2 regions of the Paenibacillus sp. OK060 genome follow, and region 2 is predicted to be linked to the other one. Evidence: riboswitches for the same ligand, from Rfam matches in the RefSeq annotation. Region 2 holds a riboswitch; the other holds the start of a gene.
What was found. A riboswitch is a leader RNA that binds a small molecule or an ion and turns the genes downstream of it on or off. The one in region 2 is predicted to bind S-adenosylmethionine.
Positions count from the first base shown of each region.

Region 1 (16,154 bases), on a different contig from region 2:
CACAACTCGATTCCGGTTAAGAATAGGAGGATACAAAATGTCTACATTGGTAACACCGTTCACAGACAAAAGAATGGCTGAAATCGTTGAGAAAGTGCAGAACGGCGTAAGGCTGACCGTAGAAGACGGCGTTTATCTGTATGAAACGGATGATCTGCTGACTTTGGGCCAACTGGCCAATGAGGCCAACCTGCGTAAGAATGGCAAGAAAGTTTATTTTATTGAAAACATGAGCCTTTATTTTACCAACGTATGCGAAGCCCACTGTGCTTTCTGTAACTTCCGCAAAGATCAGGGCGAAGATGGCTCTTACACGTTGTCCGGTCAAGAAATGATCGATTACGTAGAACAGCATATTCACCCAGGTGTACGCGAGTTCCATATTGTAGGCGGACATAACAACCATGTTCCTTTTCAATATTATGTCGATTCCTTGCGTGCTTTAAACGAGAAATATCCGGATGTTACGCTGAAAGCCTACACGGCTGCCGAGATTGATTTCTTCACTCGCATCAGCGGACTGAGCATCAAGGAAGTACTACAAGAACTGCAAAAAGCAGGTCTGAAATCACTGACTGGTGGCGGCGCTGAGATTCTGTCCGATGAATACCGCAAAAAAATGCGTGTAGACAAAGCGAACGTTGACCGTTATCTGGAAGTGCACCGTACTGCTCATCATTTGGGCATGCGTACCCATACAACGATGCTTTATGGATCCATTGAGTCTTATGAGGATCGCGTGAACCATATGGTACAAATTCGTGAACTGCAAGATGAGACCAACGGATTCATGGTATTTATCCCGCTCTCCATGCAGCCGAAAAGCAAAAACGCCAGCATCATGCGTCGTAACTCCGCATACGAAGATCTCAAAACGATTGCGATCAGCCGTCTGATGCTGGATAACATCGATCATATCAAAGCATACTTCATCAACATCGGTCCACAGCTGACTCAAGTCGCCCTTGGATTCGGTGCTTCGGATGCACACGGAACTATCGTTCGCGAACGGATTAGTCATGCAGCAGGCGCACTAACGCCTGAAGGCCTCACCCGCAAAGAGCTTATATGGTTAATTAAGGGTGCTGGACGCATTCCGGTTGAACGTGATACGTTCTACAATGAAATTCAAGTGTACGAATAGCATGTAGTATGAGCATCATTCCCATAAGCGACTTTCATTCAACTCGGGAGCGTTTGGCATGGAGTGGTGCGGATTACTGAAACATATCTGTAATTTTAAATGCCCATTTTCAATCATTTCAAATCCAGATTAAAAAAACAGGAGCAGCTATGTTATTGCATAGCTGCTCCACAGGTTACAGCCCCGTTCACACGGGACTGATGCAGAAAGGAAGCCGAGTCATGAAAAATTTCGTCATTCTCGGAGGCGGCTACGGTGGCCTCACGATTATCAAGGAACTTCTGGAAGGCAAGATCCCGTCAGATACACAAATCGTGTTGGTGGACCGCAGTCCCTTCCAAGGATTGAAAACTGAATATTACGCACTCGCAGCAGGGACCGTATCCGATTATGACCTGCGTATCCAATTTCCAGTCAGCGACAAAGTCACTTATCGTTACGGAGAAGTAACTTCGATTGACTTGGAACAGCGTCAGATTGAATTTGAAGGACAGGACCCGTTGGAATATGACAAGCTCGTGATTGGGCTTGGATGTACAGACCGATTCCACAATACACCGGGAGCGGAGGAATATAGCTGTACGATTCAAAGCTTTAGCAAAACACGGGAAACCTACCTACGTCTTAACGAAGTCAAAGCTTATGGTAACGTGCATATCGTCGGCGGTGGATTGAGCGGCGTCGAGATCGCTGCCGAGCTTCGTGAGAGCAGACCGGATCTGAACATCAGCATCCTGGACCGTGGTGAACGTGTATTATCCGCTTTTCCGCAGCGCTTGTCCGCTTATGTTCATGAATGGTTTGGTGAACATCAGGTCGAGACACGTGGGCATATTGCCATTTCCCGACTTGAACCGAACGCCATTTTCAACCGGGATGAAGAAATTCTGACGGATGCGGTAGTCTGGACTGCCGGCATTCAGCCCGTAAAAGTCGTACAGGATCTCGATGTGACCAAGGATCCACAAGGTCGTGTCGTACTGAACGAATATTATCAAATTCCAGAATATACCGATGTTTATGTAGTAGGTGACTGTGCCAGCGTGCCTTATGCACCAAGCGGTCAGGCTGCCGAAGTACAGGGTGAACAAATCGCCCATATTCAGCATGCCCTCTGGAAAGGCGAAAAGCCCAATCCGCAGCCACTCAAGCTTCGTGGCACACTCGGTGCACTCGGCAAGAAGGCTGGATTTGGGCTGATGGGCAAAACGTCCATGATGGGACGTGTGCCACGTATTCTAAAAAGCGGCGTGCTCTGGATGTCCAAGCGTCATCTCGGTTAATCGAGATCCAGCTCATCCCAGGCATCGGCTTCGGCAATTTTGGCCAATATAGCGTTATATAAATCCTCCACTTTGTCGGTGATGACAAGCTCGCCATTCACCAGTGCAAATGGAGTCATGTAACATTGGCCGCAGTTGCTGAGGCAGCCGTATTCTATCACATCATAGTCTGGATTTTCTTCCAGTTGATCCATGACTTCATCTGTGCCAAAATGCATATTATTGGCACAAAATTCAATAATCGGTCTCATGTAGGTTCACCTGCTTTGTTTGACCATTTTAATTTGTGGCCAATTGTAATATACTATAGTGAGGAAAGGAGTTGAAAAAAATGAGCGAAAACGCACAAAGCACCATGTATGATGAGGTATCTGAAGTGCTTGACAAACTTCGTCCGTTCCTGCAACGCGATGGCGGTGACGTGGAACTGGTCGACGTGGAGGACGGCATTATTAAGCTGAAACTGGTCGGTGCCTGCGGTAGCTGCCCAAGCTCCACCATTACCTTAAAAGCCGGGATTGAACGCGCCCTTCTCGAAGAAGTTGAGGGTGTTGAAGAAGTCGTACAAGTATTCTAATCAATCCTTCACGAAATAAACCTCAAGAGCCTTTCGCTTCACATGAAGCGAAGGGCTCTTTTTTTGTGCTATGCATCCTCACGCTGTATGTTAGGACGAATCGGGTCAAGTCCTCCAGATACATCCATAATGTTACCTGTTATAAAATCGGAATGATCCAGACACAGATAGGTAATCACCCGTGCAATATCTTCCCCGCTTCCAGGACGTCCTCTCGGCGTTTCCTCGTCGGTTATACCTGCCATCTCATCAATCGTTTTCTCTTTGTTGGCACCGCGAATATCACCTGGACAGACCATATTAACCGTAATGCCGTAGGGAGCTTCCTCCACAGCAAGTGTCTTTGTAAATGAAACCAGACCTACCTTCGCAGCAGCATAAACCGCCCGATGAGGCCATGACCTCGCTTCTCCTGCATGACTGAAGCCAAAATGTATAATTCGTCCCCACTGCTTGCGCCGCATCTCCGGCAATACACGCTGATCCAGCAGCATCGGTCCAAGCAGATTTCCTTGCACAAGCATCTGAACCTCATCTTCGGAATACTCGGCAAACAGTCGACGTTCACGGACAAAAGGACCCGCGTTGTTCACGAGAATATCAATGCTGCCCAGTTTCTCTTCGACCTGAGCAACGAGCATAGTGATCTCTTCTGTCTTGGAAATATCGGCCTGAATGGCAATACACCGCACACCCTTGGCTATGATCTGAGTCTGTAACGCCTCAGCTTCCGTACGGCTATGTACGTAATTGAGAGCAATATGGCAACCCTGATCCGCCAGACTGAGAGCCGTCATTTTACCAAGACCTTTGGCACTTCCCGTTATGAGGGCAATCTTTCCCTTCACGTTCATCCCCCTCTTCAAAGAGCAGTCACTCATTCAGTATAAAAGATTTATCATCCCCCCACAACTCGTGTTTCCCACCAATCTGTACCATTTGCAAAAAAGTGTAAATTAAGGACTAAATACTTATCTTTCAAACCATTGAAATAAAATGAATTAGGTCTTTTGTAGGAAAATTAACCCTTTATATCCATAATTACCTTGTCTGGTCTGGATGCCTATGTTAATGTCGATAAGTCCTTATTTTCTTATGAATATAACGACACAATACATATGTTCATGTAAATGACAACATTGCATGACACCTTCGAAAGGAATACAGCGTAAATGAAAAGATGGTTAGCCTCTCTACTCGCAATTTTGCTTATCGCCTCATTTCAAGCTCCATTCTCGACCACAGCATCTGCAGAAAGTGAAAGCAATAGCTCCACCGAAGATTATCAATGGATTGATGGGCCTTCAGACGTAGTCCTTGATAACAAAGCAACATTAAACGTAGCTGAAAATCTCTCCTATCTCGATGCAGCTAACACCCAAAGGTTCCTGGAAGACACGGACTCCTTCCCCAATGGAACGGAAATTGGAAGTATCTATGGCGCCGGCGAAAACTCCAACTGGTATGTTATCTTTGAATATAACGATACCGGTCATGTCGATGATAGTGAGAAAGACGATCTGGATGCCGATGAACTGCTCGATAGCTACAAAAGAGGTACAGAAGATCAAAATGAGAAAACAACCCCCGAAAATCAATTGTTTATCACCGGATGGGAAATTGAGCCCACCTATGACAGCAGCAAACATCAATTGATCTATTCTCTTGGTCTTGAGGATGCAGAGCGGGAAAAACTCGTCAATTATAATGTGAATGTACTCACCCGCGAAGGATACATCGGTGTTATCCTCGTTACGGATAGTGCCAATTTTGAAGAAAATCGCAAACAGTTTGAAAGCTCCGTGCTTAACCAGCTCAACGTGATCAAAGGAAATACCTATGAAGAGTTTGATGCATCCGTAGACAAAAAATCAGAACTTGGCCTGACCAGTCTGATTCTCGGTGGTGCTGGTGTAGCTGTAGCTAAGAAAGTTGGATTATTGCTTTTACTTAAAAAAGGATGGTTTGTCATCGTGGCCGCTATTGTCGGTGCTTTCGGATGGATTCGTCGCAAGCTGACCGGCCGCAAAAAAGATGCTGACCCAGGAGATCAGAATTCGCTATCTCCTGCAGAGGAAGCTTACCAACAGCATGCTACTGGACAGGAGTCCGCAGGCTCTGATAGCCAACAGACAGATGGACATTCAGATACTGATCCGAATCCGAATAAACATTAAAGCTTATAAGTAACGTACTTAAAGTGCTCTTACATTGAAGCACTCTTTAACATGATGTACAAAACAAAAAGCCCTGCATTCTCCATAAAGAGAATGCAGGGCTTTCTTTAGTAGTTCCATAACAAGTGGAGCCGAGTATACAATATATTTTCAGCTTAATCGTTCAGCTTAAAACGCCGGTTCTACAGCACCTTGATAACGTTCTTTGATGAATGTTTTAACCTCTTCGGAATGCAGGGCTGCAGCCAGTTTTTGGATGGCATCTGCATCTTTGTTATCTTCACGGGATACGAGAATGTTTGCATAAGGGTTACCTTGCAGGTCCTCGATCAACAGCGCATCCTTCTCTGGGTTCAGATTGGCTTCCAGCGCGTAGTTGGCGTTGATGAATACCAGATCTGCTTCATCCAGTTGACGAGGCATCATGGCTGCATCCAGCTCGATGATATTCAGGTTTTTCGGATTGGCTGTAATATCCTGAATCGTAGAAGTGATATTTGTGTTGTCTTTCAGCGTGATTAGTCCTTCTTTCGCAAGCAACAACAGTCCACGACCGCCGTTGGATGGGTCATTAGGAATGGCTACTTTTGCGCCGTCTTTCAACTCATCCAATGATTTGATTTTTTTGGAATAGCCAGCAAATGGCTCAACATGCACAGGTGTTACAGCAACGAGATGGAAACCACGTTCTTTGTTCTCTGTATCCAGGTAAGGTTGGTGTTGGAAAAAGTTCGCATCCAGTTGTTTATCTTCAAGCTGTTGGTTCGGTTGAACATAGTCATTGAAAGTCACGATTTGCAAGCGAATACCTTCAGCTTCGAGTTCAGGCTTGATGCTTTCCAAAATTTCTGCATGTGGTGTAGGGGATGCTCCCACTTTCAATTCTACGGTGCGCGGTGCGCCTCCAGCATTATCAGCGCCGCTATCGGAATCCTTGTTGTTTCCGCAAGCCGCTAGAACCGCAATCAGCATAATACTAAGTAGAGCAAAAGACCATTTTTTCATGTGTAAAACCCCTTCTCCAATAAATTTTTTTGCATTTTGCCCCAAATCGATACCGAATCAGGTAAATGCTATATATGTGTTATTTCCTGGTGAACCATTTAACCAAACGATCGCCAGCCATCTGAAGCACTTGCACCAAAATGATCATAAATACAACGGATATAATCATAATTTCATTCTGATATCGATAGTAGCCATAATTAATTGCCAATGTTCCAAGACCTCCACCACCGACCATTCCCGCCATCGCCGTGTAGGAAACGAGAGTTACGATTGTAATGGTGATACCAGCTATCAGACCCGGCAATGCCTCTGGCAGAAGTACACGCCTTACAATCTGTCCAGTTGAAGCTCCCATCGCCTGTGCGGCTTCAATGACGCCACGATCCACTTCACGCAGTGTAGTTTCCACCAACCGGGCAAAGTATGGAGCTGCGGCAATGACGAGTGGTGGTATAACGCCCAGCACTCCCGTAGCTGTACCGACCAGTGAACGCGAAAATGGAATGAGTGCAACAATCAAAATGATAAAAGGCACTGATCGCAGAATATTTACAATAAACGATAGTATCGTGTACACCACTTGAGATTGAATCGAAGTCGACCTTGCCGTCATAAACAGCAATACGCCTAGCGGCAAACCAATGATTATCGTGAACAGGCCCGATGCTCCTAGGATTTGCAGTGTTTCAATTGAAGCCTTACCGATTTCTTCCCAACGCACTGTTGAAAAATCCATTTAACGAAGCACCTCCACATCAAGTCCCTGATCCACTAATTCTTTAATGGTGAGATTAATCTCATCTGACTGCCCCTCAAACCGAACGGTCAGCTGTCCATAGGGAACTTGTTTGATCGTTGAAATGGTGCCTTGCAAAATGGCGAAATCCACTCCTGTTTTACGAACCGTTCTGGACAAAATCGCCTCATAGGTTTTATTGCCCAAGAAGGATATTTTCACAAGCTTAGAAGATCCATCCTTCTGTAATGAGACATCTGCACTCGCCAGAGCGGTCTCTTCTAATGCAATTCCCACCTCATGGTCCCGCATCATAAAGTCACGCGTAATGGCATGCTGCGGCTTGAGGAATACTTCCGTCACTGGCCCTTGCTCCACGATGCCTCCCTGATGGATAACCGCCACCTGATCACAGATATTCTGGATCACGTGCATCTCATGGGTGATTAGAACAATCGTGAGATTATACTTTTCATTGATATCCAGCAATAACTTCAGAATCGAATCAGTTGTCTGGGGATCAAGTGCCGATGTGGCCTCATCACACAGCAGCACGTTCGGATCACTCGCGAGCGCTCTCGCAATACCTACCCTTTGCTTCTGTCCGCCTGACAGCTGGGCCGGATATTTATTGCTGTGGTTCTCCAGTCCAACCAATGCGAGCATTTCCTTCACTTTTCGATCAATTGCAGCCTTGGGCGTATTAACGAGCTTTAAAGGAAAAGCCACATTGTCATATACCGTAGCTGAGGATAACAGATTAAAATGTTGAAAAATCATGCCGATCTTACGCCGTTGTTGTTGCAAATCGGACTTATTGAGATCGGTTAGGTTGATTCCATCAACCCAAACCTCGCCTGCCGTGGGGCGTTCGAGCAAATTGATACAACGGATCAATGTACTCTTGCCTGCACCGGAATGACCGATAACTCCGAATATTTCACCCTTGCGGATATTCAAATTTAGTTCCGATAAGGCCGTCGTACTTTTTGAACCTTTACCGTACTTCTTGGTTAAACCTTTTAATTCAATCAAAATTACTGCTCCTTCCCACTGCCTACATGTATCTTTACCCGAATGAAAGGAAAACTCCCCTTCATCGTACAAAAAAAGAGCCCCTTTTGCAGAAACAAAAAGGGCTCTTCACGTGAAAGATTATACCTTCTCATCTGCCAAAATCGTGCCTTGCACCATTTTGTAGGAATTAGCACCTAACATCTATAAAGTATGACACAGCTGTCATGCAGTTATAAATCGGTTGCCGGGCTTCATCGGGCCTGTCCCTCCGCCGCTCTCGATAAGAAATATTTAATTTATAAGTTCAGTAGTAGTTATAATGTTAATGTCATAAATGTTAATTCCATCTAACTGTCGATCAGGAACTCAGTATAATCCAAGTATTCCGATTTGTCAAAGGCAAATATTACTATCCAATCAGTTCTTCGGTTGATGCAATACCTGCTTATGCCATTTCTCATTGATGTAGCCATACGCTGCTTTTAACGTCTCACATACCATATCCACACCCTGCCGGAGTTCCACGACATGTTGATCCAGATCCTCCAGCTTCACTTTCCCTTGCAAAGTCTGGTGTAACTGCCACAGATCATCCTGCATTTCGGAGTTCATGTAATGAATCTCCATGTTTCGTCGTTTGCGCAATTTGCTCATTGGCTCACGGTAAGAGTCCTTGATCCGAATTAGTTCGTTGGCAAGAACATAATGCAGCTTATCATATCCGAACTGTCTTAATACGGTGAAATATGAATAATGAGTTTTAACATTGGTTGTATTCAGCTCAAATATTTCATTCAACACTGTACCTAACTTATCCAGAATGGCAAAACATCGGATGAAGCCATCCTTATAAAAATAGACGTAACGGGCATACTCCGCTTTTTCTAGTAATGTCATATCATCCGTAGAGCCCGCTTTGACTTTCTGACGGAAATGGGAAGCTGCAAAACAGCTTTGTTCCAATTCATCCAGCGAAGAGATCAGTCCCTGGGTCCATATATACAGTTTACGAAAATCATGGGTAGGATCATGGTCCACATGCATCTGTCGCTGAAATAGCTCAAGTGTATCCGCCATCGCTTCCATCGCGTCCTTTAGTATGCCTTCGTTCTTACGCGGCTTTTCACCCAGCAACGTTCGCAGCATATATAGCCTCCTCTTTCCACTCTGCAGATCATCAAATTAATAATAATTCATCATATTAAACAAAATCGGAATCAGAGTAAACGTATGACCGCTGCTTACAATAGGGTGCCCTGACACGCCTGACATCAAACAAAGTTCACCTGTCCAATGATGTACATCATCGGATGGTGAACTTCACTGGATACATCCCCTGAACTACAATAATTCGGATATAGATTAGAACCGGTTAACGGGCCGATGCAACTTGTACACCAGGAAACTCATATACGTTAATACACCGAATAAAATGGCAATATCAAGCATATGCGCCAGCGCTACGAACATATACACTTCCGGACGGTTCATCGTGAGCATCAGACCAAAACCAATCACCACTTGCAACAAAACCAGTACAACAGAAATGACTCCTAGCGCTCTTAATTCCGTGTTATCCGGATGTTTGCGATACGCAAAATGACCGAGAATTGCAATGACGATTACTAATGAAACAGCCGCCACCCGGTGAGCAAAAGCAACAGCTACGCCTCCCGAGAGCTCAGGAATAATCTGCCCGTTACAGAGCGGAAAGCCTGAACAGCCTCCAGCAGAATCCGTATGGCTCACAAATGCTCCAGTATATACCACGAGGTACGTATAGATCGTGGAAAACCACACCAGATTTCGGAACCCTTTGCTAACTCGCGGATATCGATTCAGTCTTTCCAATCCACCATGGCGAGCTTCCTGCCGAATACCAAGCGCCATCATCAAGGAGCTGGCAAAAGCAATTAAGGCAAATCCGAAATGCAGTGCCATGACTGCGGAAGATTGGGAGAATACGACTGCAAAAGCCCCCATAATTCCCTGGACAATAACAAATATCAGTGTTAACAATGAAAACAATTGCAGATCACGGCGTGATTTGCCAAACCGCAAAAATGCTACAAAAGAGGCTATGGACAAAAGCCCTGCCAGTGCGCTGACGGCGCGATGGGAAAATTCAATTAGTGAGGCAACAGTATGTGCAGGCACAAGTTTTCCGTTACATAAAGGCCATTCTGCGCCGCAGCCGAGGCCCGATTCCGTTCGGGTCACTACGCCTCCGCCAAATGTGGCCAGAAACATGACAAGACAGGTTAATACGGTTAACCATTTAAACAAGGTTATGTGCTTCAATTTTTTTCTCACCCGCTGTTGGTTTAAGATGGCGAAGAACTACATCCTCCGCTTGATTCGTTACTTTGACACTTATTTCACAACTAAATTCATTATACCGGATAAATGTGTCATTGACGCCGCGCTTTGTGACAAAATGTTAACGTCTGTCGAGAAGTTGACCCACAGGTCATCGACAAATATGTACATTATTACAACCTTAGTTTCTCCCGAAAACTCGGAAAATACAAACGCCACTTCCCTATTTCAAGAGAAATGGCGTTCCTTTAATTATAACCTTTAACATGGTTAACCTGTCATGCTTTATTTATGAATCGTGTTATACACCTCAACTGCACGCTGCAGGAATTGCTCAATCTCTTCTCTCGACTTGCGCAGTTTGTTCACATAACGAACAAGTTCCCGGCCATCTGTGTAAGCTACAAAGCTGGGGATGCCGAGGATATTTTGCTCTTCGCTCACTGTACCCACCTGATCTACGTCGACCTCAACCAACTTCAGTTCACGAGCAAACTTCTCTTCAACTTCAGGCATAAACGGATCGATGTACTTGCAATCACCACACCAATCTGCCTTAAATACAGCTACAGTCAAACGCGGAGATTGGATTGCCACATCAAATTCCGGTTTCGATGTAATCTTTTCCATTACAACATCTTCCTTTCTATACCTTGTCTTATCCTCTAAGTGAAGCAAATTGCGGAGTGGAAGTCAAATATTCGGCGCATACTGACATCAACAGCTTCTTAAACTAAAAGCGTAATCAGAATATCAGGAAAGGAGGTCATGTCATGACTTCCGTTAAATCGGATTCCTCCGAGTCTGCCCATCATGGGTCAATATTACAGATGGTTCGATCCATCCCCGGTGCGGCCCGGGAAGTGTGGAGGGGCAAACAGGCGGCTTGGCAGGCCTCTGCACAGCTTCGTCATCCCTTGCGTGATATGGCTTGGGACTCTGACATGGCTGCAACCTTACAAGCAGAGGTGGAGCGCCTATTGCCTGGAAACGAGAGTTCTTTTGCCCGAAATACGCTCAGTGCACTGGTCTGTGAAGAGGACTGCATCATTCTGGAAGAGATCAAGACATTAACGCAGGAAAACAACCGGAGTAACATCACTCGCACAGCAGCATACCTGGAATGTTACGAACAGTATCCAGAGCTGCATTGGGCCCTGCTTGCCCATATGGTATCCCGTAACGGCGGATATCACATGACCGATCTTCAAAGTGACCTTATGCATAATCTGCAAAATCAAACAGACCGTGAGCACATGTATCGACTACTGGAGCGATGTAATGCCCTCATTTTCCAAGATGCTTATCCCCAGCTTCTGTTATATATGAATAGCCGCCGGATCGGCCGGAGCTGTTTTCATTTGTTGTCCCATTTTCATGTATCGGCGTTCATGACACCGTTCTGGGAACGATTTTGGCTGGAGCGATGCAGCTCGCTGCTTAGTGTGGCATTAATTATTAATGAGCAGAACTATATCGAGAGCCGTGTCGTGCAGCATCCTTATTTTCAAAAACAAGTGCTGTCCAAACCCGCATTCCATCTGCATAATCTGGCTGGGCTGAACCATATCGTATTTCCACTCGGGCGGGAAAAAGGTCTTGCAGGCCGGGTTATTGAACATTTTGGCAAGCTGGATGAGCGGATTATGTTTGGCAAAGGCTTATATGCAATGCTGTTTGGAGTAGAACAAGTGTACACACAAGTATTGGAGTTTGTGCGCTCGGTTCCCCACCGTGGCTCACGTGCTGAATACTGGCCTGGTCTGTTCACCGCACATAAAGATGAACCCGGAGAAGCTGAGCTCTATAGTCAGGAGCTGTTGGATCAAGAATGGCTAGCGGAAGGACAACGGTTATATAGTCCTGAATTGCTGGCTGTATGGGGTGATACGCCGTATGAACCGATTACAAGGCAGGATTGGCTGCAAAATCGCGATTGTCTCGGTCATCTCACGGCCCCGCGCCGCCCTTGGCTGTTTGAGATGAGTCATGAGCATCGGTATGGAATGCTGAAAACTGCATTGGCGCATGATGCCAAAACCTTAACTCATTAAGGACAGAGGCCTTAAAAAGGAACGTCTAGAAGTCAATAATGGACTACCTTTTTTCGGTATTACAAAAAAGCTCTGTCCGCTATGAAAGCAGACAGAGCTTGTACTTATTTCAAACAATATAACGAAGTGGGTATTGTGTGTTGAATCGATTATCCACGTTGCCCGGCTCCACGTTGTAGACGCATGAGCGGACGGAGTATTTTTTGCAAAATACGAGGGTAACTGCCCAGTTCGTCTTTACGAAGTACACGTAGAACAACCATGAGTACCAAGTACACGATAACCACAAGCGCACCCACAAACAGACAGGTAACGAGGAAGGATACACGTGTTGGCAGGAATAAATCAAAGATAGAGTTCCCAGCCCAGTTCGCCGCAAAACCAAAACCCGCTGCACACAGCACGGTAATGATGAATCCTTTCCAACGATCACCCATGATCGAGAAATCAACAATTTTGCGAAGCACCCGCAAATTGAGGTACGTAATAACCAGGAAACACAATGCGGTCGCAATAATGATCCCGTAAATGCCAAAGATTGGAGCCAGAATTAAACTCGCTACGAGTTTGACTACGATACCGGTAGCTACACTGATCATTGTAATCCGTGGTTTACCTACCCCAAGCAAAATGGAGTTGGTGGTCATCATCGTAATTTGGAAAATGGTACCGAACGTCAGCAATGTAATGATTGGTGTCCCGTCTGGGCTGGTAAACAGTAAACCGTTAACGGAATACGCTGCCGCACACAGAGCGATAACGATCGGCATTCCTGTCAGAATCGAAATGCGCAAAGCAAGCGTCACCTGATTTTTCAGATGAACTTCATCCTTGCGTGCAAAAGCTGCCGAAATGACTGGCACAAGTGATTGACTCAGTGCGATAGCCAAAATCGGAGGAATGCCTGCAATACTTTGGGCCTTGGCACCGAGAATGGCAAGAACTCCTGTCGCTTCATCCATCCCGATTCGTCCGCTAAGCAATGGAACTACCAGCGATGAATCGATAAAGTTAATCGCCGGAACAGCGAGTGAAGATAAAACGATTGGAATCGAAAGTTTGAATATATCGCTGTAGATACCCCGCATGGGCAATTGCTCCGCACGCTCATAATTCAATTGCGCCGCACGGTCATTTTTGCGAAGTTTCAAGGTGAAGTACAACATGACCGCAAAAGCGCCAATGCTTCCGAATACGCCCCCAAATGAAGCCCCTGCAGCAATGGTTTGATCATCATAATTCCATTGCAGCATAACAAACGCCACGATGATCGCTGTACCTACACGTGCAAACTGCTCCACAATCTGTGAAATGCCGCCTGCCGTCATATTGCCGCGACCCTGGAAATATCCACGCATCATTGCGATGGCCGGGAAGAGCAGTAGCGCTGGAGCCAAGGCCCGAATGGCGCTCACCGATTCCGGTACTTTGGATACGTACGTCGCATAATAAGGTGCTGCGAACCATAATAAAGTAGACATCACTACCCCGGCTACAGCCGCAAAGATCAGGGCTGCACGGTAGATTTGTTGAGCTTCACCTGCGCGTCCCAGTGCATAACGTTCCGAGACCATTTTGCTAAGTGTACTCGGTATGCCTGCTGTAGCTACGGTTAACAGCATTAAATATACCGTATTGGAGATGGTAAACGATGCGTTACCGATATCGCCGAGGATATGCTCCAGCGGCACCCGTTGAACCAATCCGAGTACCCTCGCAATTAGCGCAGCTGCCGCCAAGATGAGCGTACCTCTAATGAATGTTTCCTTCTTAGACAAACCAATTCCCCTTCTTTCCCCCACACCGACGTGCATCCAGATGAAGCCGCTCCCGAACGTCTATGCGAATCTTACCACCCAGATAATAAACAGAACAATCATGACGATTTGCAAAATAATTTTCATAACGGTGCTTGTAAACAGCCCCACCACGGAACCAAATCCGACTTTGGAAGCTTTGGCAGGTGAAGACCCTCCGATCAGTTCCCCGATAAAAGCACCGATAAATGGTCCCAGTACCAGTCCGAATGCCGGAATAACAAATGGGCCTATGATGACACCAATCGTACTGAGAGTCGTCGATAATTTGGAGCCGCCGAATTTCTTCACACCCCAGGCACTGACGACATAATCAGCCACAAACAGCACCACTACGATCAAAATCTGGATAATCCAGAACCATACACCGAACGGAACAAAGCTGAAGAACCAGCCATAGACCAGAAACGCGAAGAAAATCGCTACAGCACCAGGCAGTATGGGATATACCGTTCCGGCCATCCCCACCGCAAACAGCAGTACAATTAAAATCCAGCCAACGGTTGCGAGCAAAGGTTATTCCCCCTTCAAAATATGATCACGGATGACTTCGACAATGCCATCTTCGTTGTTGCTCGCTACGATCAGGTCAGCCGCTTCCTTCACTTGCTCCTGCGCGTTGCCCATGGCAACACCAAGACCCACAGCTTCAATAACCGCCAGATCGTTCAAGCTGTCTCCAACAGCAACCACTTCGGACATCTCTATGCCCAGAAGCTTGCAGACTTCAGCTACACCGCTCGCTTTGGATACACCAGCAGGGTTAATCTCAATATTAACTGGTGAGGAGTTCGTCATTTGCAAGCCGCCCATTTGTTGCAGCTCCATCATAATCTGGTGACGGACTTCATCTACTTCGGTATTGAATCCGAATTTCAGCCATTCCAGACCTTCAATATTGTCCGTCCAGCGATCACGGTTGAACAGCTCTTCCACGGAGTATGCCCAGTACCAGCTATTATATTTTTCGCCAATCTCCTGCATTTTGCGGATCAATGCCGGGTCCATCAGATGGCGCATATGCAGATCATGCGGAGCTTTCCAGACTTCACTGCCATTGACCGTTACCATCGGGGTCTCCAGCCCAAGCTGTACCGCATAAGGCATCGCATGAAAAACAGCTCTTCCCGTCGAAAGGCACACATGCACTCCCCGACGAATGGCGATCTGAATCCATTTGGCGGTTTCCTGTGTGATCTCATGATTATCGTTAAGCAATGTTCCATCCATATCCAATGCAAGCAATTTGTATTTTAGTTCACTCATACCGTATTTCCTCCTCAGTTGTCTCTCTACTTCTCCCTATCCAAATACTCTCACAAAAAGATCGCCCGGCATCCGCGTAGGCGGATACTCCGGACGTCACAGCTAACGACATTTTACCACAGATCGTCGGCCTGCAACAAAGTAACCCGCGATACGGGTGAACCTTTGCAACAAGGGCACAGGTGTCTGTTCCAATTCGTGTAAGAGTCTGGTATAAGATAAAACTTACCCGTATCCATGAAAAAACCGCCTGCAATGCAGACGGCTGCTACTTTTTTATCCATTAACGTGCCGCGAATTTGCGACGAGCATATCGGAAGACAATACCATGCTTTGGAGACAGCAACAGGGCCAGCACAAACAGAATTCCTGCTACCGCCACCATGCAACCTGCAATGGAAGCATCCAGCGCGTAAGCCATGATGTACCCTCCAACCGAGGAAGCTGCTCCTACGAGCACGCTGTACAGAATCATTTTGCCCAGTCGATCCGTGAGTAAGTAAGCCGTCGCTGCAGGTACAATCAACATGCCTACCACGAGAATAGATCCTACGCTCTCAAATGAAGCCACAGATGTCATGGAAACGAGCCCCATAAGCAAATAGTGGAACAGCACCACCGGAATGCCGCAGGCCGCAGCCAGCGCCGGATCAAAGGCACACAACTTGAACTGTTTGTAGAACAAGCCGATTACAAGGAGGATGACCAGCAAGGTGATGCCCAGCATCCAGACCGCCCTTGGGCCTACATCCGTCC
Region 1 covers NZ_FNFR01000008.1:231,697-247,850, forward strand. The annotation lists gene mqnE (aminofutalosine synthase MqnE) at 38-1,144, shown strand; gene BLS14_RS26350 (NAD(P)/FAD-dependent oxidoreductase) at 1,366-2,427, shown strand; gene BLS14_RS26355 (YuzB family protein) at 2,424-2,678, opposite strand; gene BLS14_RS26360 (NifU family protein) at 2,759-3,004, shown strand; gene BLS14_RS26365 (SDR family oxidoreductase) at 3,073-3,852, opposite strand; gene BLS14_RS26370 (DUF2167 domain-containing protein) at 4,177-5,181, shown strand; gene BLS14_RS26375 (MetQ/NlpA family ABC transporter substrate-binding protein) at 5,350-6,186, opposite strand; gene BLS14_RS26380 (methionine ABC transporter permease) at 6,266-6,925, opposite strand; gene BLS14_RS26385 (methionine ABC transporter ATP-binding protein) at 6,926-7,960, opposite strand; SAM riboswitch class I at 8,088-8,229, opposite strand; gene BLS14_RS26390 (Cthe_2314 family HEPN domain-containing protein) at 8,360-9,088, opposite strand; gene BLS14_RS26395 (COX15/CtaA family protein) at 9,305-10,234, opposite strand; gene BLS14_RS26400 (thioredoxin family protein) at 10,547-10,891, opposite strand; gene BLS14_RS26405 (DUF2515 family protein) at 11,035-12,315, shown strand; gene BLS14_RS26410 (putative polysaccharide biosynthesis protein) at 12,465-14,093, opposite strand; gene BLS14_RS26415 (DUF456 domain-containing protein) at 14,154-14,594, opposite strand; gene BLS14_RS26420 (Cof-type HAD-IIB family hydrolase) at 14,649-15,398, opposite strand; gene BLS14_RS26425 (metal ABC transporter permease) at 15,682-16,154, opposite strand, start outside.
Region 1: another riboswitch for S-adenosylmethionine. It lies ahead of BLS14_RS26385 (methionine ABC transporter ATP-binding protein); the one in region 2 lies ahead of metA (homoserine O-acetyltransferase MetA).

Region 2 (16,154 bases):
GTATATCAATACGCCAAATGTGGCACGTGCCGCAAAGCCGTAAAATGGCTGGAAGCTCAGGGGCATGAGCTGGAATTAATCCCTATTTTCGACACACCTCCATCCGAAGCAGAATTAACGGAGTTGATTCAGAAGAGCGGAGTTGAAGTGAAGAAGTTCTTTAATACGAGTGGGGAAGTGTACAAGGAGCAGCAATTGAAGGACAAGCTGCCAGGGTTGTCCACAGAAGAGCAGATTCGTTTGCTGGCTTCCAATGGTCGTCTGATTAAACGTCCAATCGTTACGGATGGTCACAAAGTGACCGTAGGATTCAAAGAAGACACGTATGAGCAGGAATGGAACAACGCGTAATTTATAGATGAATGATTTCATTGATTGTTAAATGAACCAAGGTGAAAAAGGCTCTGAATGTTCAAATTTCAGGGCTTTTTTGGCTGGTCGATCCTTGGCGGAACTATGCTATAATGATAGAATTAGTTCGATATTTTATTTGCTAGATACAGGACAGGAGAGAACAAATTCAAGTGAATCAACGTAATGAACCTACTTTGTTGCTGGTAGATGGTATGGCGGTGTTGTTCCGTGCATTCTATGCAACATCTGCAAGCGGATATATCAGACGTACAAAGGCAGGCGTGCCAACCAACGCAGTATACGGATTTATCCGTTATTTTTGGGATGCGGTTCAGACCTTTGGGCCAAGTCATGTCGTATGCTGTTGGGATATGGGGGGCAAGACGTTTCGCGGTGAAGAGTATGCAGCGTACAAGGGGAACCGTCCGGAAGCTCCGGATGATCTGATTCCTCAATTTGCTCTGATTCGTGAAGTGATGGATAGTTTGAACATTCCGAATATTGGCGCTCAAGGATATGAGGCTGATGATTGCATCGGTACACTTGCCAAGTACTACACCGAGCAGACGGATATGAACGTGATGGTACTTACGGGTGACCATGATATGCTGCAACTGATTGATGACCGCACAAGCATTATTATTATGAAAAAAGGTCATGGCAATTACATGGTGTATACGCCTGAATCTCTAATGACGGAGAAACAACTGACACCTCGTCAAGTGATTGACATGAAAGGTCTGATGGGCGATGCCAGTGACAATTATCCTGGGGTACGGGGCATTGGGGAGAAGACGGCTTTGAAACTTGTGCAGGAGTTTGGCTCCATAGAAGGCATTTTGGACAATATGGATAAACTTACCCCTTCGGTACGTAACAAGATTGAGAATGATCTCGATATGCTTCATCTGTCTCGTAAACTGGCAGAGATTCACTGTGCTGTTCCGGTAGCTTGTGCACTGGATGTATGTGAATTGCGTCTTGATCCGGATACGGTGATGGACAAGTTCGAACAACTTGAGATGAAGAGCCTGGGCTCTTGGATGGGAGTGGCAATAGGGTGAGTAGTATGCAGACAAAAAGGACGGGCAAAAAGTGGTGGACAGGGGCTATGGCCCTCGTCCTTGCTTTGCCGGTAATCCTTTCAGGAGCGGTGAGTGCTCCACAGACAGCGGATGCCAAAGCGGCAATTAGCACCAAGGTACAGAAAGTAAAAGCAGCAGGACGCAGTTTTACCGTGCAGACGGTTAGTATTCCCAAGGGTACACCAGTTACCGTAGGATTGGCGAAGAAGCAGGTCGGTCAGACCGCAACATTACCTTCGATTGTTAAGGCATATGGCGCACAAGCGGCCATTAACGGAGCATTTTTTGAAGCTTATAACGGAGCTCCAGATCCATACGGCATGTTAATAGCAAATGGCAAGGTTATACATATTGGAAGATACGGAACAACGATTGGGTTTAAGGAAGATGGTTCAGCCATCATGGATTCGCTTCAAGTGAGTCTGACGGGTAAAGTAACAGATAAAGAAGGGAAATCACGCAGTTGGTATGCGACCTTTATTAACCGAACACCTTCCGCGAATGCGAGTATTACGATGTTATACACGCCAGAGCGGGGATCTACAGTCGGGTTCAAAGGAGGTACGGCGGTTGTGATGGAGAAAGGGATTGTCACCAAGAAAGTACCGAATACCGATGTAGCCATTCCGAAGAATGGCTCGGTGCTGGTCTTCACGGGAAATCAGAAATCTTCGTCGGATCGCTTCACCGTTGGATCAACTGTAGAGATGAATTATAAATACACCAATGCAGCAGGCAAAGAGATCCCTTGGCAAGATGTAGTTACCGCTGTGGGCGCAGGTCCGCGTCTGGTGAAAGACGGCAAAGTTGCCGTAAATCCAACGAGTGAGGGCTTCAAGGATACCAAAATTCTCAATGCCTCCGGCGCAAGAAGCGGTATAGCCATAATGGCCGACGGTTCGGTTATGTTGGCTACCGTCTCAGGAGCGACGATCAAAGAATGGGCTGCTGTCATGCAGAAGCTTGGTGCCAAGGAGGCAATGAACCTGGATGGTGGTGCATCTTCTGGCATGTATGCTGGTGGCAAAATGCTTACTTCCCCGGGCCGCTTGTTAAGTAATACACTTGTTTTTGGTGGCTCTGTTCGTTAAAAGAAAGCTAATATGGGAGGTAGGATCAGATGACACTCACACATAACCGGAAGCCAGATGAAAGCAAAACGGCGGTATTAGCTGTAAACGTAGGGCAACTTCAGGCCTTGCCTGGCCAGAAGCGCGAAGTGATGAGCGGCATTGTGAAAAATCCCATATCCAGCCCGGTCTTCCTGTCATTCACCGGAATGACAGGGGATGCCCAGGCGGATCTCGAGCATCATGGTGGGCCTGATAAGGCAGTTTGTGTATACGATTACAGTCGTTATGCGGCGCTTGAACAACTGATGGATCGCAAGCTGGATTGGGGAGCTTGTGGAGAAAATCTGACAGTTGAAGGCTGTATGGAGGAAGAAGTCCGGATCGGTGATGTGTATGAATTGGGGGAAGCTACGGTACAGGTCAGCCAGCCAAGACAGCCTTGCTTCAAGCTTGGTGCACGGTATGATTACAAAGAGCTGCCTGTTTATTTTCAGGATAGCGGGCATACCGGATTTTATTTTCGGGTGTTGCAAGAGGGCGAGGTAACTCCTTCTGCAATATTCAGACGAATAAGCACGAACCCTGCATCAATGACCATTCTGGAAGCCAATCGAATTATGCATCAGGGGAAGCAGGATGCCGTTGCTATGCGTGCTTTGCTGGCCATTCCAACGTTAGCCGACAGCTGGAAGCAGACCTTATTGAAGCGATTGGCCAAGCTCGAAACTGCTGAACAGGATTAATTCATGCCCTCGTTTAGAGAACAGATTCGAAGATCCATTTTAATTTTAAACTACTTGGGAGAGTGACTAACATGACGATTTTAGGCGCAATTGAAGCTGGAGGAACCAAATTTGTATGTGGTATCGGTACGGAAGAAGGAGAAGTTCTTGAGCGCGTAAGCTTTCCAACGACGACACCGGAAGAGACGATGGCTCTAGTAATCGCTTTTTTTGAAGGTAAAGGTATTGAAGCTTTGGGTGTAGGTTCATTTGGTCCAATTGATCCGATTGAAGGAAGCCCGACCTATGGTTACATCACAACAACACCCAAACCGCATTGGGGTCAGTATAACCTGATTGGTAAGCTCAAGGAGCACTTTGATGTACCGATGACGTTCGACACGGATGTGAACGGTGCTGCGCTTGGGGAAGCAACCTGGGGGGCTGCACAAGGCCTGGATAGCTGTCTGTATATTACTGTCGGAACGGGTATTGGTGCAGGCGCAGTTGTAGGTGGCAAAATGGTCCATGGATTGTCACATCCAGAGATGGGACACATCATTGTACGCAGACATCCTGAAGATACGTATGAAGGGTTCTGTCCGTATCATGGAGACTGTCTGGAAGGGCTTGCCGCAGGTCCTGCTATCAATAAACGTTGGGAGCAACCAGCTTACGATCTGCCAGCCGATCACAAGGCCTGGGAGATTGAAGCACATTACCTGGCGCATGCTCTGATGAATTATGTATTGATCCTCACACCTCAGAAAATTGTAATGGGTGGCGGTGTGATGAAGCAGGAGCATCTGTTCCCAATGGTTCGCAGCAAACTGCAGGAATTGCTCGCTGGATACGTTCAGCATCCTGCACTTCAGTCCGAAATTGACAAGTATGTCGTTTCACCGGGACTTGGCGATAACGCAGGACTGTGTGGTTCGCTTGCGTTGGCCAAATTGGCTTTGAACAAGTAAATAGCTTTACAAACAAGCAGTTGACGAATTTTTCCATTGTGGTAATATTATGAGCAACAGCATAGCACGGTTTATGAGGAAGCACCTCTCTTGCATGGATTTTGCAGGAGAGGTGTTTTTTTTGTTGCTTAATTTAGCACAAAACAGACTGTGTCGAGCTGAACTATTGAAGGAGGGACAAGAAATGGAAGTCATTTTCATGAACAGATTATCCAGAATGTCAGGTCAGAATGAAGAGCATGCGCAGTTGTGGATCGGTGAAGAAGAAGGAGCGTGGCATCTGGGATGGAGCCGATATGAAGAAGGAGATCGAACGGATGACATCTGGTATGCTGGCAGTTCGTGGGACGAGCTGTTACATGTTTATCGTCATCAGTTAGCCATACAGATGGGCGAAGGATATCGTCCGTTGCTGCAGGGTATGTTTCACGAAAATGATGATTTGAAGTCGCGCAGTTATGGCGGTCAACGTCTTCATTGTTACAGTGAATTATATGGCAATGAGGGGCTGTATATGGACCTATGCATATGGCGCAGGAAGAGAGCAGCGTCTGACCGGAAGGCCCCCTATTTTATTGCAACGAACCGGTTGTTACGCATGATCAGTGCATTTGTTCCACAAACCATCGATGAATTGATGCAACTGCCTGGCGTAGGAGAGAGCAAGGCTTCCGAGTACGGAGCTGAATGGTTGGAGCTTACGAATGGACTGGAACGTTCCACATCTTTTCCGCTAGAGTGGGTGTACTCGGTTCTGAAGGAACAAGAATATGAGAGCTGGTTGTACAAACAGAGAGAGCAGAAATACAAGCAGGAGCTAGACAGATTTACCACACGGAAGCAGGTACTTGAAGGGATGAAAGAAGGATATACGTTAGAGGAGATCGTGAATCGTTCCGGATTGTCCCGTCGGGAGCTAATTGAACTGTTAGAGGCACTGGATTTGGAGGGGTATGACACAGATTGTCTACTCGATGCGGAGCTTGCTGTCATGCCCGAAGAGGAGCAAGAGGCGGTATGGAGCGCCTACGAGGAGCTGGGAGATACGTTTCTGAAGCCCGTGTTACATAAGGTGTATGGAGAAGAGAAGCCTGGCGGGAGCAATCTGGAGCAGGTCTACGAAAGACTGCGCATGATTCGCATCCGGTTTCGTCGTCACACAGAGACGGAGCAGAATGCAGGCTAGATTGGAAATAGGACGTTAGTTGTCATACAATAAACTAATTATAAAAAAAGACGAAGCGTCTCCAAAAGTGGAGCGCTTCGTCTTTTGCTATTTCAAACCCAATCCTTTTTGCGGAAAATAAAGAACATGCTTAGGCCCAGCGTAACCATTAGGCCAATAACCACGAAATAACCATATTTCCAGTCCAACTCAGGCATGTTCGTGAAGTTCATCCCATAGATGCCAGTGATAACGGTCAGCGGCATGAACACCGTGGTAATGGCGGTGAACACACGCATGATTTCATTCGCCCGGTTGGCGATACTGGATTGGTAAGCTTCTCGTAAGTTCCCCATCAGGTCGCGATAAGTCTCAAAGGTTTCGGATATTTTCACAGCATTCTCATAAATGTCACTGAAATACTTTTGCAGTTGATCATCAATAAGACGCAGATCTTTTTTATTGAGTGTGTTAATGACCTCTTTCTGAGGTCCAAGCACTTTCTTCAGCCACAGAATCTCACTGCGCAACCCGATAATCTCATTCAGATGAGACTTCTTGGTGTGCATCAGAATGTCTTCTTCTAGCTTCTCGATACGCGCTTCAATTCGGTCACCGACGGTAAAGTAATTATCAACAATTAAGTCAACCAACAGGTACAGTAGCTTATCCGGCGTACTGATTTCCTGTTCCCATAGGATCGGTTTCAATGTCCGCAATTCGCTGACTTTCTGTTTGGTCACACTGATAATAAAGTGTCTGCCAAGGAACAAGTTGACGGCACGTAAAAAAATCTCTTCATCATCAAAACGAATGCTATTAATAACAATAAAATAATGGCTCTCATAAATTTCAATCTTCGGACGTTGTTCTTCGTCACTCAAACAGTCTTCCACGGCCAGATCATGCATCATGAACAGCGGTTGAAGTACCGCCAAATCGTCTACGTCCGCATCAATCCAGTAAAACCCCTCCGCTGGTGGAGTCAGCGCCTGCTGAATGTCGTCCACCGGAATAAATACACCGTTATTTACCAACCGGATTTTCATTATTCATCTACTCCTTCTGCACCCGCCAAATGGGCGGATTTCATCAATATGGGCGCAAAAAGAACAGATCAGCCGGTCGGCAGCGGAGCCTGGAAGTCAGGACTGCGTTCGCTCTATAATCAAAGGGAAGTAACGTCCCGCTGCCGGCATGCTGATATCAATTCTCTATGCAGTTTGTCGGAATTCGGCTGCCAGTCAGGCCTCGGGTCGCCATCCATTGAATATGTCACCTCTCACATAAGGGTTTATAACACTTGTCTAGTATACCGCTGGTACAGGGTCCTTTCAAGCGCAAAAATGTGTCGATTTCGCGCCCTGGAGCAGTGTATGACAACGGATGATGAACGGTTCCGATCCTGAGGAACAGACATTGAACTACACCTTGACGTGAGGGGATTAATGTCTTAAAGTAAAAGGTGAACCACACTAGTATTTACAATTGAATAAAGCGAAATCTTATCAAGAGTAGGTGGAGGGACTGGCCCGATGAAACCCGGCAACCGGCGGTATACCGCACGGTGCTAATTCTTGCAGCGACCAAGTGTCCAAGTGACACTGTTGTAACTGAGAGATGAGAGAGGCGCATATCTATTTACATATGACCTTTCTCGGAATCCGAGGAAGGTCTTTGTTATATGCACCGACTTCTCAGCAGTGATTTTCGCTAAGGAACTTGAGCTTGCCGCCAGCAATGTGGTTGCAATTCAGCGCCTGCAGGCAAGCTCATGGCAGCCTATAACTGTACGGATGCGAATCGTATCGATTCCGCAGTGGCTGCATCTATTTATGCACAAGGAGGAGTTAGAAACACCATGCCAATCAAAATTCCAGACACACTGCCTGCCAAGGAAGTACTTGCAGGAGAGAACATCTTTGTCATGGACGAGACATCTGCTTACCAGCAGGACATTCGTCCACTACGTATCGCTATATTAAACCTGATGCCCACAAAGGAAACGACAGAAACACAATTGCTTCGTCTGGTGGGTAACACACCAATTCAGGTAGATATCGTTCTGGTTCATCCGAAGTCTCATACGTCCAAGAATACTTCCCAGGAATATTTGGACTTGTTCTACAAAACCTTTGATGAGATTGAACACCGCCGTTTTGACGGCATGATCATTACAGGCGCTCCTGTAGAGCAAATGGACTTTGAAGACGTGAACTATTGGAAAGAAATCCAGGAGATCTTCGAATGGACCAAAACCAATGTGACTTCGACCATGCATATATGTTGGGCTTCCCAAGCGGGTTTATACCATCATTTTGGAGTTCCCAAAGTTCCGCTGGATGAAAAATGTTTTGGCGTATTCTCACATACGATCAACAGATCCAATGTGCAGTTGCTGCGCGGATTTGATGAAGTATTCAACGTCCCGCATTCCCGCCATACGGAAGTGCGACGTGAAGATATTGAAAAAAACGAAAACCTTGAGATATTGGCTGAATCTGAGGAAGCGGGTATTTTCCTGGTTGCTACCAAAGACGGCAAACAGATTTTTGCAACCGGACATGCTGAGTATGACCCTCTTTCATTGAAATGGGAATATGACCGTGATGCAGCTAAAGGCATGGACATTGCGCTGCCTAGACATTATTTCCCGAATGACGATCCTTCCCGTGTTCCCCCGGCCACTTGGCGGGCACATGCAAACTTATTATTCTCTAATTGGCTCAATTACTATGTGTATCAAGAGACACCTTACGATATTGGTCCGCAAATCTAATCGACATTACAGGAGGATGCTGCAATGGAAGACAATAAGTTGAAAATCGAAAGTCGATTGGCCCAAATTGGGTCTATCAATGAACCGGTAACGGGCGCCATTAATTTTCCGATCTATCAATCCACTGCGTTTCGCCACCCAAAGCTTGGACAAAGCACGGGATTTGATTATATTCGTACGACCAATCCAACCCGTAAAGTGTTGGAAGAAGCAGCGGCAGCGTTGGAATCCGGTGATGCAGGTTTTGCTTGTAGCTCCGGCATGGCTGCTTTGCAAACGATTTTCGCTTTATTTGGACAAGGGGATCATCTGATTGTATCGCTGGATCTGTACGGCGGAACGTATCGTTTGCTTGAACGCATCCTGTCTCGATTTGGTGTGACGGCAAGTTACGTAGATACCAATGACCTGGCAGCTCTGGAAAGTATTCGTCAGCCGAATACAAAAGCGGTATTTATTGAGACACCAACCAATCCACTAATGATGATTACGGATGTGGAAGCGGTATGCTCCTGGGCCAAGAGCCATAACTTGCTGACCATTGTGGATAATACACTACTGACTCCATTCTTCCAGCGTCCAATTGAACTCGGTGCTGATATCATCATCCATAGTGCCACGAAGTATCTGGGTGGTCATAATGATGTACTTGCCGGATTAATTATTACCAAAGGGGAAGAATTGTCGGCCGAAATGGCATTCCTGCACAATTCTATTGGAGCAGTGTTGTCTCCAAGCGACTCCTATCAGCTGATGAAAGGCATGAAGACACTCGCTCTTCGTATGGAGCGGCATGAGTATAATGCTTTGACGATTGCCAAGTACCTTTTGGAGCACCCAGCCGTTAATGAAGTGTATCATCCTGGTTTGTCGGATCATCCCGGATTTGAAATACAGAATAAACAATCCAGTGGAAATACAGGCATTTTCTCTTTCAAAGTAAAGGATGCTCGTTATGTTGAACCGTTGCTTCGTCACATCAAACTGATTGCTTTTGCGGAAAGCCTCGGGGGTGTAGAGTCATTGATGACTTATCCTGCGGTACAGACCCATGCGGATATTCCGATTGAAATTCGTGACGCGGTAGGTGTAGATGACCGTCTGTTGCGCTTCTCTGTAGGGATCGAGCACGCCGAAGATCTGATTGCCGATCTGGGCAATGCACTCACAGCTGCACAGCAGGAGATAGAAGGGGGAACGCATCATGAGTGAGCAAAACAATAATGCCAACAATCATGAACGGAATGTTCATTCCGACCTGAAGTTCGATACCAAGCTGCTGCATTTCGGTGATGAAATCGATAAAACCACCGGGGCTTCCAGTGTGCCAATTTACCAGGCCTCCACATTCCATCATTTTGATATTTTTAATCCACCTCAACATGATTATAGTCGTTCCGGTAACCCGACTCGTCAGGCATTGGAGGATTACATTACATTATTGGAGGGTGGGGCACGCGGATTTGCCTATTCCTCAGGCATGGCTGCCATCTCCAGTGTGTTCATGATGTTCTCGGCAGGCGATCACATGATTGTGACGGAAGATGTATATGGAGGAACGTATCGACTGCTTACTTCCATTCTGAGCCGGATGCAGATTGAGACTACCTTTGTGGATATGACCAATATTGATGAAGTGAAGGCAGCGCTCAAACCGAATACGAAGGCAGTCTATATGGAAACACCATCCAACCCGACACTTCGGATCACGGATATTGCTGCAGTCACCTCCTGGGCACAGGAACATGAGTTAATCTCCATTCTTGATAACACCTTCATGACGCCTTATTACCAACGTCCGATTGAGCTCGGGGTGGATATTGTCGTACATAGTGCGACCAAGTTTCTTGGCGGACACAGTGATGTGCTGGCAGGTTTAGCCGTTGCTAGTACGGATTCATTGGGTACACAGCTAAAACAATTGCAGAATGGACTTGGAACCGTGCTCGGGGCTCAGGAATCCTGGCTGCTGATGCGTGGTATGAAAACCTTGGGTGCGCGTATGGCACACAGTGAACAGAGCACAGCGAAGCTGGCTGCATGGCTTAGTGGACGCAGTGATATTACGGCTGTATTTTATCCGGGGCTGCTGGATCATCCCGGCCGTGAAGCTCATGAACGTCAGTCAAGCGGATACGGGGCAGTCGTGTCATTTGACGTTGGTTCAGGCGATCGGGCCAAGGCAGTACTTAATCGTGTGAAATTGCCAATTGTTGCCGTGAGTTTGGGTGCGGTTGAAAGTATCTTGTCTTATCCTGCGATGATGTCTCATGCGGCTATGCCGGCTGAGGTTCGCCGTGATCGGGGTATAACTGACGGATTACTGCGCTTCTCTGTAGGTCTGGAAGACATCGATGACCTGATTGCAGATCTGGATCAGGCACTTCAGGACTCGTAGGATCGAACCGTATTGAAACACGGGTGTTAGAGCCCGCTGAAAAAGAAATGAAATTAGATAGCATATGTAAACATTTTTATTAATTTTTAAAGCACCTTCTCATAAGGTGCTTTTTTTCACATGTAACCTGTGTTACGATATGTGGAGTACAGAAATGCGATGTTGCCACCAAAACTTTCATCTATATGAGCAAGTTGGGACGGATCGTGATTATATTTTCTCTTCATGAGGGAGGCTTTTTTACGATGAGTACGGTAGACCGTATCTTAGATAAAGCCCTTCGGGGCGAACGTTTGGACTTGGAAGACACGATTCAGCTGTTTGAATCAAATGAAGTAGACAAAATCGGGGCCGCCGCCAATGTGATTGTAAAACGCATGCACCCCGAACCATACAGAACATTTGTAATTGGGCGTAACGTCAACTACACGAACGTGTGTGATGTGTACTGCCGTTTTTGTGCTTTCTACCGCAGACCTGGCTCTGACGAAGGATATGTACTTCCCGATGAAGTCATTTTCCAGAAGATTCAAGAAACCGAAGACGTAAATGGTACCGAGATTTTGATGCAAGGCGGAACGAATCCGAATCTGCCGTTTAGCTATTACACTGACCTGCTCAAAGCGATCAAGGAGCGTTTCCCTAATATTACGATGCACTCCTTCTCGCCAGCTGAAATTATGAAAATGGTTGAAGTGTCCGACGGTCTTACTTTGGAAGAGGTTGTACGTGCAATTCACGAAGCGGGACTCGATTCTCTGCCTGGTGGTGGTGCGGAAATCCTGGATGACCGTACACGCCGCAAAATCAGCCGTTTGAAAGGTTCATGGCGCGATTGGATGGACGTTATGCAGACAGCTCACCGTATCGGTATGAACACAACGGCAACGATGGTTATCGGCCTTGGTGAAACGATGGAAGAGCGCGCACTGCACCTGCTTCGTGTACGTGAAGCTCAGGATGAGTGCATTGCGAACAAGTATGATTCCGAAGGATTCCTGGCGTTCATTCCTTGGACATTCCAACCAGATAATACAAACCTGAAGCTGGAGCGTCAGACGCCAGAAGAGTACCTGAAGACGGTAGCGATCAGTCGACTGGTGTTGGACAACATCAAAAACATTCAATCCTCATGGGTAACGATGGGACCTGAAGTCGGCAAAAAATCACTCGAATTTGGCTGCAATGACTTTGGTAGCACCATGATTGAAGAGAACGTGGTATCTGCTGCAGGCGCAACGTACAAAGTCAACATTGGTTCCATTACGCAACTGATTCGGGAGTCCGGTTATATTCCGGCACAGCGTAACACAAGATATGACATCCTGCGGACGTTTGATGAGAATAATGCCATTCAACAAGATTTTGTAATGCAGAACTAATATTTATTTTATAGTACATCACGCTGATGAATTGAATGGATAAGAATCATTCAGTCAGTTTGGATATGAAGTCCGTTGATTACTCTTTAAGGGGGAATCGGCGGACTTTTTAATTTCACTTCACACCAAGCGATTATTCACAGATCATCAAACAGTACATATTACGCATTTGGCGATATTTTAGTTTGAAATTCAACTGTTACAATGAAAGGACACGTGAGTAAGCAGACATGCTGGGAAGGGGCAGGCCGATGAAAACAAGAAGACTTGGGAAGACGGAATTGGAAGTACCTGTACTGAGCTTTGGAGCATCCTCTCTAGGTTCAGTATTTCGTGATATTGACCGAGGTGAGGGTGTCCGTACGGTTCACGCCGCTGTAGATGCAGGGATGAACTATATAGATGTTTCGCCCTATTATGGATTAACGAAGGCTGAATCGGTCCTTGGAGAAGCCATCCGTAGTTTGCCACGTAGCTCGTTTACGTTGTCGACCAAGGCTGGACGTTATGGGGAGAATGCATTTGATTTTTCGCGTAAGCGGATACATGATAGTGTACAAGAGAGTCTGGATCGACTGCATACCGATTATATCGACATCCTGTTCTTGCATGACATCGAGTTTGTCCCGGCCGATATTATTATTGAAGAAGCTTTCCCAACCTTACTCCGCCTAAAGGAGCAGGGAGTCATTCGCCATGCAGGGATTTGTGGCTTACCGCTGCCGTTATTCGAAACAGTGTTGCCACAGATTGATGCTGACGCTATCATTTCCTACTGTCATTATGCATTAAATGATACTTCACTACTGTCCTTGCTGCCCCTTTTGGAAAATAAAGAAGTTGGCCTTGTGAATGCTTCGCCTCTTTCTATGGGCTTATTAAGCACAAGAGGAGCTCCTGCCTGGCACCCGGCAGATGATCGCGTGAAGCAGGTCTGCCTGCAAGCGGCGCGGTTCTGCGCGGAACAGGGCAGCGATATTGCGAAGCTTGCCGTGCAGTTTGCAACAGCCAATGAACGGATTCCAACGACACTGGTCAGCAGTGCAAGTGAACATAATATCCGCAACAATGCAGCCTGGATTGAGGAACCATTAGACCAGGAACTGTTATCGGAGGTGCTCCGAATCCTGGCTCCGGTTCATAATGAGAGCTGGGCCAGCGGCCGTCCTGAATATAACATGAAGTCACAAGCATCATCGAAGGGGGAACAGGAATGAGAGCAGTTATATGTGAAGAAATAAATCGTTTGGCGTTGCGAGACATAGCTGAACCCGAAAGAACCGAGAATCAGGCGTTGGTTACTATCCGACGAATTGGTATCTGCGGCACAGATCTGCATGCATACAGAGGCAATCAGCCATTCTTTACCTATCCTCGTGTTCTGGGTCATGAACTGGCGGCTGTTATTGAAGAAATCGGTCCGAACGAGGCAGGATTACAGCCTGGGGATCAGGTAAGTATTATTCCGTATCTGCACTGCGGTCTCTGTATTGCATGTCGCAGTGGAAAAACCAATTGTTGTGCGTCCATGCAAGTCATGGGTGTGCACGTAGACGGAGGCATGAGAGAAAAAATCAGCGTGCCTGTCTCACATCTGCTCTCAGCAGAAGGTTTGACGCTGGATGAGACGGCAATGGTAGAACCATTAAGCATTGGAGCCCATGCCGTCAGAAGAGCGGGAATCAAGTATGGTGAGCATGTGGTTGTGATTGGAGCTGGCCCCATTGGATTGGGTGTGATGGCATTTGCCAGACAGGCGGGGGCGCGTGTTATTGCCGTTGATCGTAATCTGGACAGGCTGGAGCTTAGCCGGACTTGGGCTGGAGCGGATGACCTGGTACAGGCCAATGAACATTCTGTACAACAAGTGGCTGAAATTACGGGAGGCGACTATGCTACAGCTGTCTTCGATGCAACAGGTAACGTGAATTCGATGAATGAGGCGCTTCAATATGTTGCTCATAGTGGTCAACTTATTTTCGTGGGACTGGTGAAAGCGGATGTTACCTTTCATGACCCCGAATTTCACAAGCGGGAGATGAGTATCTTGGGCAGTCGAAACGCAACCCGTGAAGATTTTGAACAAGTCCTGTCGACCTTGCGTCAAAAGAAATTAAGCATGGATGGGTATATCACACACCGAGTGGAATTTGATGAGTTACCTATTGCAATAGATCAATGGTTATTGCCAGATTCACATGTAGTCAAAGCCATCGTTGAGCTATAATAACAAGTAAGTCTGATAACAAAAAAAACGCTCTCTGACCTTACTGGACAATACTGTCCATCCATAAGGGAAGAGAGCGTTTTTTGTAAGTTGAATTAAAATTACACGATAACGAAGAGGACAGAAAAAACCTGAAAAAGCGAAGCGTTCGCCTTTATCCCCGGATTTTTCCCTTCAGAAAAGGGAATCGAAAAAATCTGGGGATAACAGCGATTGGAAGGTTGTTCTGTCATCGTAGTGTCAGTGTAAATATCTTTAGTTCAACTTACATGAGCTATTATTTTTCCGGATTTGTCACAATACCTGCATGTGGATCAATATGACGCACAATGGATTTGAGCCAGATCATTTCGAGGAAATGAATCTCATAGTAGAGCGCTCCCGGAACGTGTTGGATCCAACCTTCAGCGACAGCTGGATGCCCTGGATCCGTTGAAGCAGCCAATGTTCCAGGTTCACGGCGCAGCCGTTTACGGATGGCTTTTTCAACTTGAGCGCTTTGTGTAGTTAAAATACATATTTTGCGCTTAGCTGTGAATCCGCGGAATGCAATATACACCATTTCATATGCAATGAGATAAGCAATTACCGAGTACATCGCTTGATCCCAACCGAAGACAACACCAGCGGCGGTTAGAATCAACAAGTTGAGCAGCATGATTATTTTTTCGATAAGCATCCGTTTCCCGCTAAATACACGTTCAGGTGGACGGGAGGACGGATCACCGATTTCCAGCGTATCCAGTGTCCCACCATACCGCACGACTAGACCGATTCCTAGACCGAGACATAATCCGCCAAACATGGCGGCAGCCAGCGGGTGCTCGACAAGCGGCGGCATGGGATGAAGCACAATGGCACCAATCGAAAAGACAACCAAACCCAGAACAGTGACCAGTACGAATTTCTTTTGCACGAGTCTATAGGACAGAAAGATAAACGGAACGTTGAACAAAAACAGGAACAAACCAATCCTCATTTCGGTCCAGTGGGCGAACAACGAAGAGATACCTGTAATGCCTCCAATAATGATCTTATTGGGATGTAGAAACAATTCAAGTCCCACGGAGGCCAGAATTCCACCCGCGATTACAAACAATAAATTCAACATGCGACGGGCAGATGATAATCTGGTCTTGGCGGTTTGTGGCACCGGATTAGCCGATATCAGAGGTGCTTTCATAGGTCATCCTCCTTAGTGCGGCTTTCGAGCCATTCTCCCTGGGTTAGTCACAGAAAGATCGGCATAAGAGCCGCGAAGTACGTTAGTGTGTCTGTTCTGTACAGACATAAGGAATTATCCTTCTTTCTGCAGAACCTTTGGTTCTTCTTTCTTTTTCCGAGGATCCTTGAACTTGAATATTTTATCCAATAAACGGAATACATGTTTGGACTCTTTGGTTAATAAAGGACCCAGAATGGCCAGAATTAGGACATAGAGCGCGGCAAACGGTTGAATCATTGGCAACAGTCCTCCGGCTTTACCCATGTTGGCCAAGATGATGGAAAATTCACCCCGTGACACAATGGTTAATCCAATATTCGCCGATGCTTTGGGCGATAGTCCTGCACTGCGTCCGGCCATCATACCTGCCAGGAAGTTACCGAACAATGTAATAACAACTGCAATCAGAGCTAACCATACGGCTTCGCCACCCAAGGACAACGGATCAATGGACAATCCAAAGCTGAAGAAGAAGATTGCTCCGAAGAAGTCACGGAACGGTAGAATCAAGTGCTCAATCCGTTTCGCGTGTTCTGTTTCAGCAAGCACCAGACCAACCAGTAATGCACCAATCGCTTCGGCAACATGAATGGTTTCAGAGAAGCCGGCTACCAGGAACAAGGCTCCGAATACAACGAGAGAGAATAGCTCATTCGATCGAATTTTAAGCAATTTGTTTAGTAGCGGTGTTGCTTTGCGTCCAAGGATAATCACGATAAGCATGAATCCGAGAGCAATAAGTGCGGACATGATGACGCCTCCGATGGAGGATG
Region 2 covers NZ_FNFR01000007.1:211,780-227,933, forward strand. The annotation lists gene BLS14_RS24580 (arsenate reductase family protein) at 1-351, shown strand, start outside; gene BLS14_RS24585 (5'-3' exonuclease) at 525-1,418, shown strand; gene BLS14_RS24590 (phosphodiester glycosidase family protein) at 1,424-2,530, shown strand; gene BLS14_RS24595 (MOSC domain-containing protein) at 2,560-3,255, shown strand; gene BLS14_RS24600 (ROK family protein) at 3,327-4,205, shown strand; gene BLS14_RS24605 (HRDC domain-containing protein) at 4,390-5,391, shown strand; gene corA (magnesium/cobalt transporter CorA) at 5,484-6,419, opposite strand; SAM riboswitch class I at 6,873-6,997, shown strand; gene metA (homoserine O-acetyltransferase MetA) at 7,232-8,149, shown strand; gene BLS14_RS24620 (aminotransferase class I/II-fold pyridoxal phosphate-dependent enzyme) at 8,174-9,361, shown strand; gene BLS14_RS24625 (trans-sulfuration enzyme family protein) at 9,354-10,547, shown strand; gene mqnC (cyclic dehypoxanthinyl futalosine synthase) at 10,793-11,929, shown strand; gene BLS14_RS24635 (aldo/keto reductase) at 12,181-13,146, shown strand; gene BLS14_RS24640 (zinc-binding alcohol dehydrogenase family protein) at 13,143-14,156, shown strand; gene BLS14_RS24645 (YitT family protein) at 14,434-15,339, opposite strand; gene BLS14_RS24650 (cation:proton antiporter) at 15,454-16,154, opposite strand, start outside.